Regions from separate parts of the Paenibacillus sp. FSL H8-0317 genome, predicted to be linked through region 1. Evidence: a T-box and tRNA genes for the amino acid it is inferred to sense, from the RefSeq annotation. Region 1 holds a T-box; the other regions hold tRNA genes.

Region 1 (3,477 bases):
AACCGCTTCTTCATTATTCAGTCCATTTAAGAAATCGGAATTCACATGCGCGCCATCACCCGAATATGCCTCTTGTGTAACGTCTCCACCTTGAATAACTTCAATGATATCTAGACCGAACTGCTTCGCAAATTCCCAGTCACGTGCATCATGACCCGGAACTGCCATAACCGCACCTGTACCGTAACCTGCAAGAACGTAATCAGCAATCCAGATCGGCAGTTTTGCACCATTAACAGGGTTGATTGCATAAGCGCCAGTGAATACACCTGTTTTGTCTTTGGCCAAATCTGTACGTTCCAGATCACTCTTACGAGAAGCCTGCTCCTGATAAGCCTGAATCGCTTCACGTTGGTCATCGGTTGTAATTGCTTCTACCAATTCATGTTCTGGAGCAAGTACTGCAAAGCTCGCACCGAACAATGTGTCCGCACGGGTAGTGAACACCTTGATGACTTCCTCGCGACCCTCAATGGCAAATACAACTTCTGCACCTGTCGATTTACCGATCCAGTTGCGCTGCATATCCTTGATGCTTTCAGACCAGTCCAGCTCTTCCAGGTCTTCCAACAGACGCTCTGCATACTCGGTAATTCTCAGGACCCACTGACGCATCGGTTTACGTACAACCGGGTGTCCACCACGTTCACTCTTGCCATCAATAACCTCTTCATTAGCCAGTACCGTTCCAAGTGCTTCACACCAGTTAACTGCTACTTCATCCACATAAGCGAGGCCTTTATTATACAGTTGGATAAAGATCCATTGCGTCCATTTATAGTATTCAGGGTCCGTTGTGCTGATCTCACGATCCCAGTCATAGGAGAAACCAAGCGATTTGATCTGGCGACGGAAATTGTCAATATTACGGAATGTAATATCTCGTGGATGTTCACCTGTATCCAGTGCATGCTGCTCAGCAGGCAGACCGAAAGCATCCCAACCCATTGGGTGTAATACATTGTAACCGCGCATACGTTTGTAGCGGGAAACGATATCCGTTGCCGTATATCCTTCCGGGTGACCTACGTGCAGACCTGAACCGGATGGATAAGGGAACATATCCAGTGCATAAAATTTCGGTTTAGCAGGGTCCTCACCCGTTTTAAACGTTTTATTTGCATCCCAGTATTGCTGCCAACTTTTTTCCATGACTTGTGGCTGATAGCCGTGTTTCGGCTGGTTATTTTCACTCATCTATTGTTCCTCCTTCAGGTTATTCGCGTTAGCTTTAATTGCAACAAAAAAACCTCAGCATCCCGTAGCGTTTGCAGCGCTAGGGACGAGAGGTTGAATTCCCGTGGTACCACCCTAGTTAGCGGACGAACGTGCTTCGTCATCCACTCCCTTTGGACCTGTAACGGCGGTTAACCGATGCGGATTTCCATTCCTGAACCCAAGTTTTATACAAGCAGGTTAAACAGAATGGTGTAATCACCGCATTTCTCCAAGGCGAGTTCGCAAATCACTGTCAACCGGCTTGCACCAACCGCCGGCTCTCTGTTATGTACAGGAATTACTACTGATCCTTATCATCGAAATATGTATACAATATCGGGACCATTATACAAAAAAGCAAGCCCAAAGTCAATATTACACGTTATAATCGCCATCTTGAAGTTTATGGTTCGTACCGTTCATAACACTCGTTGCTGTTCAGGATATCCGAAAACGCTCAATGCCTTCCTCCAGATTATGAATGGTCCAATTCACATGTTCCTGATTATCATATTGACGATAAGCGCACTCAATGCGCAGCACCAGATCAAAGTACAAGTCATAGAGACTTCTTCTTTTCAATTCACTTTCAGTGGTAATCGCATGCCCATATCCCTTCACGAATCCGGGAGTATAGTTAAAATGACTAAAGTAATGCTCCATCAGAGGATCTGCCCACAGAGAACGTTCAAAATCAATAATCGCTGTGATGCGACTTTTGTCTACCAGAACATTGCCATCCCACAGATCCCAACTGACAAGCACAGGTTCTTTGACATCGTCCAGCACATCCGATTTTTCTTCAATCAAACGTCTCAATTCAGGGTAATCGATCGAAAATGTGATTTCAGCTTCTTCCCCGTCGGTAAGAATATCATCCATCAGATTCATAAATGCTTCTTTCCATGTGGAATATCGCTGTTTTTCCTCCGAGAAATATCCAAACTTCTCGCCTCTGATCTCATTAATCCGACGATTGTACCAACCGAGCTGGTGTTCAATGGCCTCCTGCTCTTCCGCAGAATATTGATCCTTGACCTGATTATAGGGTGTTCCAGACATGTACTCCATGATAAAATAATGCGCTGAAGCCATAGTTAACGAATCATCATAGGCCAACACTTGCGGTACAGGAACATCCTGTAGCTCCGTGATGAGGCGCAGTGCCTCAACTTCGGCAATCATGAGATCCTGCTCACAGCGCATCAGATTTGTCGAAGCCGACGGTGCAATTTTCAGTACCACTCGCTGTGCGTCACTCAGTGTGATGAGATATGCATGATTGGCCCAGCCATCCACCATTTCCTTGTAGTCCTCTATACTTGCAGAGAAATGCTGCTCTATTATGGCATTCAACTGTTCTGACGTAAGTCTTGTTTTATATGTACTTTCCATTTCTACACCTCACATTGACATTTGATTTATTTCCTCAGAAAACGCTTTCTATCCGACTATTATCGCCTCCTTTACTTTAACTGGCAATACTTTTTGTCACGTCGTTATGTCTTTTCTTGCATTCCTTTACCCTATTTAATACTATTGCTATTCATTCTCCATGGAAAATCAAACAAAAAACTGCCCTTATGCACCATACATAAGGACAGTTCTCATTATTGGCTCTTACTTCACCGCCACGTAGAACAAGCGCTGAGCGCTGTCTCCGGCCTCTTTCCATTCAAAATCCGCATATACCTTCACGTCTCTAAAACCTGCCTTGGACAACTCCAGCTTCATCCAGTCCGGATTATATGCACGCTGGACATGAACTTCTTCAAACCGCTGATACATATCCTTGCTACCGTCATCCACACGCGAAAAAATACTAAGATGATGTTCAATCTCACAGCGATCCTGGTCCAGATCACAAGTCCAGATATAAGATACGGAGCGCTCATCCAGTACAAAAGGCTGCTCCTCATCATAACGAATAAGGGTATTGGGATGATGCACATCAAACAGGAACGTTCCACCAGGCTTCAGCATCTCATATGTCCGCTGGAATGTTCGAATGACATCTTCTTGTTCAAGCAAATAATTGACACAATCACAGAAAGATATCACCGAATCCACAGGTTCCGGAACTCGCCATTCCCGCATATCCTGCTGCACCCAACGGACACTGCCCTCGCGATACAAGCGATGACCCTGAGGTGTAGCCTCCATCTTGCTGCGCGCAACCGACAGCATATCTGCTGAGAGGTCAATGCCTGTAACTTCAAAACCGGAGTTCACGAGCGGGATCGTAATGGAGCCCGTTCC
Region 2 (3,477 bases), 2.8 Mb from region 1:
CGAGGAGGATGAAAGTAGTGAAATTCAAACTAAAAAAGACGATTAATGTTCTTTTGGCCTGTTTAACAGCTCTGCCTTTGATGTTAACCCCGACAAATGTGTCAGCAGCCAGCGATGCCAACATTAATTTGTCCTCGGAAAAACAGCTAATCAAGGGCTTTGGAGGCATTAACCTTCCTGCCTGGATTGGTGATCTGACTCCCGCTCAACGTGAAACTGCTTTTGGTAATGATCAGAATCAGTTAGGCTTCTCCATTCTCAGGATTTACGTCGATCCAGATTCTAATAACTGGTACCGTGAAGTTGCCACAGCCAAACGGGCTATCGAAAAGGGTGCTATCGTATTTGCATCCCCATGGAATCCTCCAAGCAGCATGGTTGAAACGTTCAACCACAATGGAGACACAAATGCCAAACGCCTGAAATACGACAAATATGCCGCCTATGCGCAACATCTGAACGACTTTGTAACCTACATGAAAAATAACGGCGTAGATTTATATTCCATTTCTGTGCAAAATGAACCGGATTATGCTCATGACTGGACCTGGTGGACTCCACAAGAGATCCTTCGATTCATGAAAGAAAATGCCGGGTCCATTCAAGGTACCAAAGTCATGGCGCCTGAATCCTTCCAGTACTTAAAGAACATATCAGACCCAATCCTGAATGATCCGCAGGCGCTTGCCAACATGGACATTCTGGGAGCGCATACGTATGGAACACAGATTTCGAATTTTGCCTACCCTCTCTTTAAGCAAAAAGGAGCCGGTAAAGAACTGTGGATGACTGAGGTGTATGTTCCGAACAGTGATAACAACTCAGCAGACCGCTGGCCTGAAGCATTAGACGTTTCCTATCACATGCACAATGCCATGGTAGAAGGTGATTTCCAGGCCTATGTGTGGTGGTACATCCGCAGACAGTATGGTCCGATGAAAGAGGACGGTACCATAAGCAAACGCGGGTATAATATGGCTCATTTCTCTAAATTCGTTCGTCCAGGCTACCTGCGAGTCGATGCAACGAAAAATCCGGATACGAACACATTTGTCTCAGCCTATAAAGGTGATAACAAAGTCGTCGTTGTGGCAATTAACCGTGGAACTTCAGCCACAAGCCAAAAATTCGTTCTGCAGAATGGTAATGCCTCCACTGTGTCCTCATGGATTACAGACAGCGGTCGAAACTTGGCAAGCGGAACCCCGCTTACTGTATCCAATGGAGCCTTCACGGCACAGCTCCCACCTCAGAGCGTAACAACGTTTGTTGCCAACGTTACTGGCGGTAATAGCGGCGGGAATACAGGCAGTGGCACTACGTATGAAGCAGAGACCGGAACCTCACTTACGGAAGCTGCCATTGAAACAATCTACCCCGGTTACACTGGCTCCGGGTATGTTAACTTCAATGCGATGACTGGTTCGGCCATTCAATGGAACGGCATTAATAACACTACAACAAGTACCAAAAACGTAAAGTTTCGTTATGCGCTGGAAAGCGGCACTCGGAACCTCGACATTTTTGTGAACGGAACCAAAGTCATCAGCAACGAGCCCTTTCCAGCTACGGGAAGCTGGTCCACTTGGGTTGAAAAAACAATACAGGTCCCCATGAACACGGGGACCAATACATTGAAAGTGGTTACCACTGGATCGGAAGGACCGAATATTGATAGCGTTAATGTTACCGCAGCACAATAAACGTTCCGTATGGCTGATGGAAGACATTTGCTGAACGTGCAGCTAAGCACTAACCTCTTGGATACTCGAGTCTAAAGTTAGTGTTATATCAAAAAATGCAAAAAAATACTCCTTAAGCGTTAGCTTAAGGAGTATTTTTATTAGATGCGGTCGAGAGGACTCGAACCTCCACGGGGGGTTAGCCCACACGGACCTGAACCGTGCGCGTCTGCCAATTCCGCCACGACCGCATATTGTATCTCCGTGATCAATATCGGCGACAAGAAATAATATATCATGTGGAATCTATCATGTCAACAATGAAAATAATTACAATAAAGCCCGAATCGAAACAGACGTCCATTTCGATTCGGGCTTTACCTTTAACTGCTAATAGTTTGGTTCATTATAACGGAAACATAATACAAATTACAGCTTGGAAGGCCAGTTACCGTACCAAGCATAACCGCCTCTTCTTTCTTTATCAATATCACTTAGTTTGTATTTAACGACCCCGTCACGACCAATAAAGATCGGTTTATCCGTTCCCACTTCGTAGAAACGAGCCCAGATCGGTGCAGCTTTGGAATCAGCGATAATTTTGCTGTCTCCGTTTGCTCTTTCATACTTGTAACCCGTAATCTTCACTTTGTTAAACCATGCTTCAGCTCCCTTAATGGATGCCGTAATTTTAGCGGTAGCAGGTCTGGTTTTCAGGAATTTAACAATCGTTACACTCTCTCCAGCCGTCAGTGATGGTACTTCATAGATTCTTGCGCTTGCCGGTTTAAGAGAACTGGAATCATGTTGTTGTCCCCATGCTGTCAGCTTACCGCCTGAAACAACCTGTGTATTCAGAATTGCATCTACACCTTTGGCAACTGAGTTTTTACTGCGGTTAGCAAGAGTGCTGTCGATAAACGAGAAATCACCTTTACGTGTCGCTACTTCATCCAACATGATCATTACATTAATCATGGCATCATCATTGTAAGTGATGTGCTTGTGATATCCGGAGCTTTGGTAAACTTGTGGCCATCCGCCGTTTGAATACTGCATGTTGATCAAAAAGTTAATTCCTTTGATTGCAGCTGTGGAGTAACGCGGATCATTCGTCTTTTTAAATTCCTTCGCCAATCTTCTAATTTCTGAGTATGTAGCCTTGTTGTCGATCGTGGACTTCGCCCACTCTCCACTTGTCTGTTTATAATCTTTTCTCCAACCTCCATCCGGCAGCTGGTTCTTCAAAATATCAGAAATACTCGCTGTAGTACCCGATGCATCCGCAGCAGATACCGTCCCTACAGGGAGAACTGCCATTCCAACTGCCGAGAACACCATCGTGCATGCCAGGACAAAAGTAATTATTTTCTTCGCTTTCAAATGTAACACTCTCCTATGTTCGTTTTTATAAATCTTCCACTTTTACTTACCTATGATACGCGTCCCCAAACCTCCTTTATTTGTATTTATCACATAATAAAATCAATTTTAATCCAATATGTGGATTGGATAATCAGATAATATGCAAAAAATCGATTTTTGTCAATATATGCAACTTAATGAATATAATCTCTCTAATTCTACATAACGGGATAGTTCTTTTAACTCATGACAAACCTATTTATTTATCCAAATTCGTCTTAAACGAATCAATAATGACGTTTTTGTCATGAATGATACCCAAACTTGATCCCTTCTTTCATATAAAAACCTTAATTCCGCTAACATTGAGGTATTACGAAGGGTTTTAAATAGGTTTGACAATTACGCATTTATGCAATATAGTTTCAAA
Region 3 (3,477 bases), 3.5 Mb from region 1:
GATGCTGATGATGCCACAAGGCATCCTTCGTAATCAAAAGCGGACTTTTTGAACAACCTCTAAAACCATAAAAAAGAAGACTCACCATCCTGCATGAGTCTCCTCAAACTTCCGTTTATCGATACATTCAATTATAACAGGCACCTTACACCTGAGCAATCACAAGCGATGGCATTAACCATTGAGGAGAAAGCCAACTTCCCCATTGAGCGAATATACGATCCGGTCTGCGCCCATGCCCCGATAGATGCCCTTAGGATGACTCTGCTCCGTAATAACGCACAGGGATTTCGATGTCCATGAACGGCAGATCTGTAAATAACGACAGGTCAGATTCAGGCTGTTCTCGAAAATAAACACGTTGCCTACGCTGCCCTGCGGCAAAAACCATTTTTGAGCTGCAGCCGTGTTCATGCGAATGACATGTTCTACTCCGATTCTACGGAGTCTGCGCTCTTCCCCTGCACTGTTGGTTAGAACGGCAAACGGCATTTTTTTGTACATCAGCAATTTAATAAATTTGCGTCCTGCTTCATTTGGAGCAGTCACTAAGATCATCTCAGTATCCATCATTCGTTCCTCCCTTGGCGTGAAAAGACAACAAAAAAGAAGCGTGGGGGACCAAGGCCTCCCGAACGCTTCTTAAATAATCCATGGCGAAAACACCATGAACCAGCGTACGGCTTGTTGCCTCTCCCTTTAACGCTTACGAGGTTAGCTGACGGATTCGGGCGCGAGAGTCGCCCTATTTCCGGCTGTCACCGGAAAATTCACCCCATGAATGCCACTGTCCTGGACAGCGCATTCTGTTGGTTCCCCCGTTTCCCATTCATCAATGAATGGAAACTCAGCGATTAAAACATCGTTCGTATATCTTAAGGATAAGATCGAGCGATATTATCGTTTGTTTCGTTTTTCAGGTACAATTTAGTTTAAATTGAAATTACGTTATGAATCATACACCCGCGCCATGTCGGTGTAAAGTCCGCCCAGATCACCGAATCGGCAGATTTTTGCCAATTCCCATCCGTAATAACGCTTACAACAAAGTTATACTCCATCTATCTCTTCAAGGCTATCTAATTCTCACTCTGGCGTAAATCACTTCCCAATTCATTCACGTATTCTGCACAACTTGCCTGTTTTGATTCTTTTAACACCACATTAGTTTTGCAATATTTAATTGTAACCAATATAATAGAAGATATAAGAGTAAATAAATGGAGGCGATTTAGATGACAGTCTACGATTACAAAGTGAATACACTTCGCGGTCAAGAAGTTGAAATGTCCGACTACCGTGACAAAGTGTTACTGATTGTGAATACGGCAAGCTCATGCGGCCTTACCCCTCAATTCAAAGGTCTGCAAGAACTGCAAGACAAGTTTCAAGATGCTCCATTTGAAGTGCTTGGTTTCCCAAGCAACCAGTTTGCACAGGAAAAAGGATCTTCCGACGATATTGCCGAGTTCTGTCAGATGAATTATGGCGTGAGTTTCCCCATGTTTGAGAAAATTGATGTGAACGGCTCAAGCGCTCACCCTCTTTTCCAACACCTTAGCACAGAAGCTCCTGGCCTGCTCGGCTCCAAAGCAATTAAATGGAATTTCACCAAATTCCTTGTGGATCAGAACGGACAGGTAATCAAACGTTATGCTCCCAAAACAACACCGGACAAGATTGAAGAAGATATCAAGAACTTGCTGCAAAAATAATACATTGGCCACCCGTAGCCGGAAGGTAGAGCACCATTGCCCCGGTAATGGATGGCCTTTTTTTTCTCAACTCTGATGTCAAACTGTTCAAAAAGACAAAAAAAAGAAGCCTTCCATTAATGGAAAGCTTCTTTTTAATCGTTCATATGATGCGGTCGAGAGGACTCGAACCTCCACGGGCATACGCCCACTACCCCCTCAAGATAGCGTGTCTGCCATTCCACCACGACCGCATGTCGTAAATAATCGGCAACAGAATTGATTATACCGGGTCCAGAACCAAAAGTAAAGTATTTTTTAATACTACTTTTTCAGCTAGGCAATTTCATCAAAAATCGCATAATCTCGTCATCTTTACCCATGAACTGCATATCATTAGATTTGATCCCCTCTTTTCCGGCTTGAGCTGATCTTATTGATTCATTTATATATAGTCCTTCCTTATATATAGTCCACCCTGCACTTCACCATATAAATAACACAACAAGTTATATAAAATAACACAATATTAAATCCCAGATTTAATTCATTAATTTTCACGGATTCTATTGACAAAAAGCGGACATTTATGGGATGATAACTATCATATAATTCGGATTTTTAAACACAAAGCAAACAAAAAGGAATGTAAATGTCACTTTAAGTGACATTTAACGAACACAGGAGGCGAATGATTGTGAACCGTGGGAATAAGCTGCTCGATTATGTCAAACTGCTTGATTCCTCTATTCAGGTTGGAGGGTTCACCCATTCCTTCGGCATGGATATCCATATCAGGGAGGGTACCATTCGTAATGCTGAAGATCTCGAATCATTCATGCGTTGTCAGTTGCATCCCAGCATTGTTCGTCTTGAAGGTATGGCCATTAAAGGCATCTATACCGCAGCAGATCACAAGGATACATGGCGGATAGCTCTGATCGACAAGCTCGTCCATGTTCAGCGAACCCCTGGAGATCTCAGAGAACAAGCTGCCGCGATGGGTAAACGATTGATCAGACTCGCACGCGCTCTGCACCCCTGGATTGAATTCAGCCAGCTCGAACAGATCTTTGCCAAATACGATTCGGTTGGCTGCCTCTCCACTGTTCACGCCTGGATTAACCACCACCTCGATATCCCGGTCGAGGAGGCGGTCCTTGGTTACCTGCATTCAGCCATGAATGCCTGCATAACCGAAGCCTCCAAAGTCATCCCCCTGAACAATGATACAACCAAGGATCTGATGGTCCGCCTGGCCACAGATCTGGAGAATGAATGGAAGACCGTCAGCGCCTCGGCTGCGGATGGACTGGCACAGCCAACCTCGATGTCCATGAAATCGTTTTTCCCCAGTTTCCATATGCTTGGAGCTGGACTTCATGCCTACAGGGCCTAATCCTCTTCCTCCTCATACCTGCTCCCCTTCATTCAGACAAACTAAAAAACACGCGGCAACCTCCTTGCCGACGTGTTTTTTGTCATTTTATTTGTTTTATTTACGTATTTACGCCATTTATCATCACAAAATACACTTTTTTCCGTCTTTTTTAATTGTTAGATGACGAATTTACGTATATAATGAAACATACAGCTCGCATTTCTATATATTCTACATGAAGAAAGGGCGGCTGAATACTACATTCTAACCAGGGGTGAACCCTTTTGAACAAGAAAAAACCAGTTACTCCGTTCGGATGGGCCATCAAACGACGGCTAACCGAACTTCAAGTGGACCAGAAGACTTTTTGCGAACAGCATGGCATCCCACCCTATCGTTTAT
Region 4 (3,477 bases), 2.9 Mb from region 1:
GGCGGATAATGCATTGTATCAAGCGAAGGAAGAGGGACGTAACCGAACAGTTACGATTCAGACGGTTATTAAATAAGCAAGCAAAGAAGCTGTCCCCTAAGAATAAGGGACAGCTTCTTTTGTGTATTATACCTCTTGTGAGGATCTGGCCAGAACCTCATTTGTATACGTTTCTCCCCAATCTCGCATGCTGAAGATAATCGGCCGTAACGTCTCACCAAATGGTGTGAGGGAATACTCCACTTTAGGTGGGATCTGGGGATATATTTCACGATGAACAATTCCGCTGCCTTCCAACTCTCGAAGTTGCAGGGTGAGCATACGCTGGGTGATGTCAGGAAACAATTTTCGGATCTCGTTAAATCTCAAAGGACCGGAGAATAAATGATACAAAATGGCACCTTTCCACTTGCCTCCGATCACACTAAGGGTAACTTCTACGGAACAGCCGTATGGCGCGGGACATAGCTTGGTTGCGTCCTTTTTCATTATAAGTACACCTCCACTTTACGGTGATTTTCTATAGTATCTATTTGGGTGGTTACATTATATAAAGTACGTATGGTACATGAAAGAGCATATCACTTATAATTCAGATTATAAACCCTAATTCTAGGCGAAGGCAGATGCGATGATGTCTATAAGATAAAAAAGAGCCCCGGTTTCAGGCTCCTCTCTGGATGTATAAAATATGATGATGAGCGTATATCCGCTACTTCAGTGACGCTAGAATGGTGTCACATAGAGCCATCGTTGCAATATTATCCTTGGCGCTGGAATGTGGGACAGTCTGATTCTGGCAACACGCGATAAAGTGCACCATTTCACCAACAAACCCGCGTAGATAAAGGTCGCGATAAGCTCCTGACATGGGAGATCCGGAAGGTGTATATACGGTATCTTGCTCTTCGAGAGATTTCCAGGGAAGGTTGGTCGAGCTTCGGGATTGATGAACAGTAAGTGTGTTGATCTCTTCAACTGACGCAAATCCGTTGTCGAAGGTGACGAGTACACTTTCACTCTCCCGTGACCAAGCACTCATGCCGGTAAAATAAGCGCTGCCTACGACGTTATTCTCAAATACAAGGGAAATGCTTTGATTAATGTGTTCCCCATCCTTCACAGTTGTGCCTGTAACCCGTATTACTTCCCCGAATAAGTAACGCATCAGATCGACCATATGAATGGCAGCGAGCTTCATGAACTGTTCCTCATCCTTGCAAAATGGAGTACTGTCTACAGCGAATTTCATCTGGAATGAACGTACCTTACCTAGCGAACCACTATCAATGAGCTCCTTCAGCTTTATGTATACGGGGGCATAACGTTTCATAAAACCGACCATGACAACGACTTCAGCCTGCTGAGCAGCTTCTGCTGCATTCCATCCGAGTGGCTTATCCACGTATACATTCTTACCAGCCCGAATACATTCAAGGACAAGAGCGGTCTGATCTACAGGCTGGGCGACCACAACGACTCCGTCACAGATTTCCTGCTGCAACATAAGCTGAGCATTGTCATACGCTTTTCCGTTGCTGCCAAATCGCAGCAGAGCTGCTTCAGAGCGTTGCATACTCCGTGTGGCAATGGCCTGGATCCGCGCTCCGGCTTCAACAACAGAAGTGTAAATATTCGTGGATGCATGAAACCCGGCACCGATAAAGCACAGATGGGTTGTTTTCAAGGTGGATCTCTCCTTCATTTTTGCATTCGTATGGTTGAATATTTGTTTTATTGCTACGATAGGGTATTTGAAGTTGAGAAAAAAGGACATATGTCCTTTTTTTGAATGTATAAAAAAGAAGTTGCATTTTTATTTTGGAGCATGTATACTCTGAATTACGGTAAAACAAGGAATTGCTTCACCGGAACGCTTTTCATCGATGGATTAGGAGATACATATTATGCGGTCGTGGCGGAATTGGCAGACGCGCACGGTTCAGGTCCGTGTGGGCTAACCCCCGTGGAGGTTCGAGTCCTCTCGACCGCATCTAACAAAAAAGGTTCGTGAGTTGCTCTAGGGCAATTCACGAACCTTTTTTTATTTTGTGGATCATTCGTGTGAAGCCTACATTTTGCTACCAGCATGCCAATGCTAATGTTGCCGCTGGCGCAGAATGACTGCCGTGATGACCCCGGCAATGGCTCCTGCAATACCAAATAGCGTAACACTGGCAACCACTTCAACCGACTGGAGACGAAACAAAAAAGCGATACCGCTGCCAAAAGTGGTTCCGGCGAGAAATCCGAGCGAAATTCCTAATTCTTTCGTTAATTTCATTGCTTCACCTACTTGGAAATGTGAGATATGGATTTGCAAATATTGGGTACAGGCAGTAAAGTGTGATCAGGAAAATCATCACATTTTATTTCCTTTTTTATCTTGTGGTTTTAACCCGTTAATTATGCATGATATCTCATATGGGAGGGTAAGAGCGAATGAATATGAACGAACGAATTGCAGCATGGAATGAGGAAGCACAGCAGTGTGCTTGCGGTCATCAACACCGGATGGTGGATATGCTGATTCATCTGGAACCTGGGGCCATTCAGAGGTTACCGGGTTATTTGTCTGAGCAAGGATATCGTCAGGTGACAGTTGTTTATGATCGACATACGTTTCGGGCCGCTGGATCTGATGTGCTGAGTAGTATTCGCGAAGCTGGAATGCATGTGGATGAGATCTCTATACCGGAGAATCGTACGGGTGATATCATTGCGGATGAAGCAGCTATTGTACAGGTCATGTTGGGTGTGAGACTCGAAAGTCAGGCTGTAATTGCGGTGGGTTCAGGTACCATTCATGATCTGGTGAGATTTGTTTGTTCCAAAATGAACAAGCCCTTTCTGTCGATACCGACAGCGGCTTCAGTGGATGGGTTTACCTCTGCGGGTGCACCCTTAATTGTAAGCGGCATCAAACAAACATTTCAGGCTGTTCCGCCTGAGGCTATCTTTGCCGATCTGGATATTCTGGAGCAAGCCCCCCAAGTGATGACAGCTGCCGGATTCGGAGATATGCTTGGTAAATATACTTCACTTGCAGACTGGATTGTTTCTCGTGAACTGGGCGGAGAACCGTTCTGTCCAGTTGCTTATCGGATGACAGAAGAAGCGCTGAAGACCTGCGTAGATCATGTACAAGCTATTTCGGAGGGGCGAGCAGAGGGAGTAGCTGTATTAATGGACGCATTAATTATTTCCGGTATCTCCATGCTGATCATTGACCATTCCCGTCCGGCATCCGGAGGTGAGCATCATCTGTCCCACATCTTGGAGATGGATCTGATGCAAGCGGGAGAAAGACCGGTTCTGCATGGTGCCAAAGTTGGCGTAGCTTGTGCGTTGCTTACGGTGAAATATAAAGAGCTTGCACAGACATCGGGTGAACCGGTGTTTGGGATATATGACCAATTGCCGGAGGCTTCTCAGCTCATCGCATGGTTGGAACAAGTAGGTGGACCTGTGACTACT

The links. The T-box of region 1 lies ahead of leuS (leucine--tRNA ligase). A T-box ahead of a tRNA ligase gene usually reads a tRNA of that ligase, here a tRNA-Leu.
Region 2: it has a tRNA-Leu gene. The T-box ahead of leuS (leucine--tRNA ligase) is inferred to sense a tRNA for this amino acid. The anticodon was not compared.
Region 3: it has a tRNA-Leu gene. The T-box ahead of leuS (leucine--tRNA ligase) is inferred to sense a tRNA for this amino acid. The anticodon was not compared.
Region 4: it has a tRNA-Leu gene. The T-box ahead of leuS (leucine--tRNA ligase) is inferred to sense a tRNA for this amino acid. The anticodon was not compared.

The regions. Positions count from the first base shown of each region.
Region 1 is NZ_CP150294.1:5,151,429-5,154,905, forward strand. It holds gene leuS (leucine--tRNA ligase) at 1-1,197, opposite strand, end outside; T-box leader at 1,276-1,545, opposite strand; gene MHB43_RS23100 (phosphotransferase family protein) at 1,657-2,613, opposite strand; gene MHB43_RS23105 (class I SAM-dependent DNA methyltransferase) at 2,839-3,477, opposite strand, start outside.
Region 2 is NZ_CP150294.1:2,377,426-2,380,902, reverse strand. It holds gene MHB43_RS11280 (carbohydrate-binding protein) at 9-1,703, shown strand; tRNA gene MHB43_RS11275 (tRNA-Leu) at 1,849-1,933, opposite strand; gene pelA (pectate lyase) at 2,112-3,074, opposite strand.
Region 3 is NZ_CP150294.1:1,623,204-1,626,680, reverse strand. It holds gene MHB43_RS07320 (hypothetical protein) at 175-573, opposite strand; cyclic di-AMP (ydaO/yuaA leader) riboswitch at 689-863, opposite strand; gene MHB43_RS07315 (glutathione peroxidase) at 1,236-1,715, shown strand; tRNA gene MHB43_RS07310 (tRNA-Leu) at 1,866-1,948, opposite strand; gene MHB43_RS07305 (urease accessory protein UreF) at 2,392-3,093, shown strand; gene MHB43_RS07300 (hypothetical protein) at 3,360-3,477, shown strand, end outside.
Region 4 is NZ_CP150294.1:2,290,629-2,294,105, forward strand. It holds gene MHB43_RS10805 (diguanylate cyclase) at 1-76, shown strand, start outside; gene MHB43_RS10810 (helix-turn-helix domain-containing protein) at 127-489, opposite strand; gene MHB43_RS10815 (Gfo/Idh/MocA family protein) at 713-1,687, opposite strand; tRNA gene MHB43_RS10820 (tRNA-Leu) at 1,910-1,993, shown strand; gene MHB43_RS10825 (hypothetical protein) at 2,099-2,284, opposite strand; gene MHB43_RS10830 (sn-glycerol-1-phosphate dehydrogenase) at 2,443-3,477, shown strand, end outside.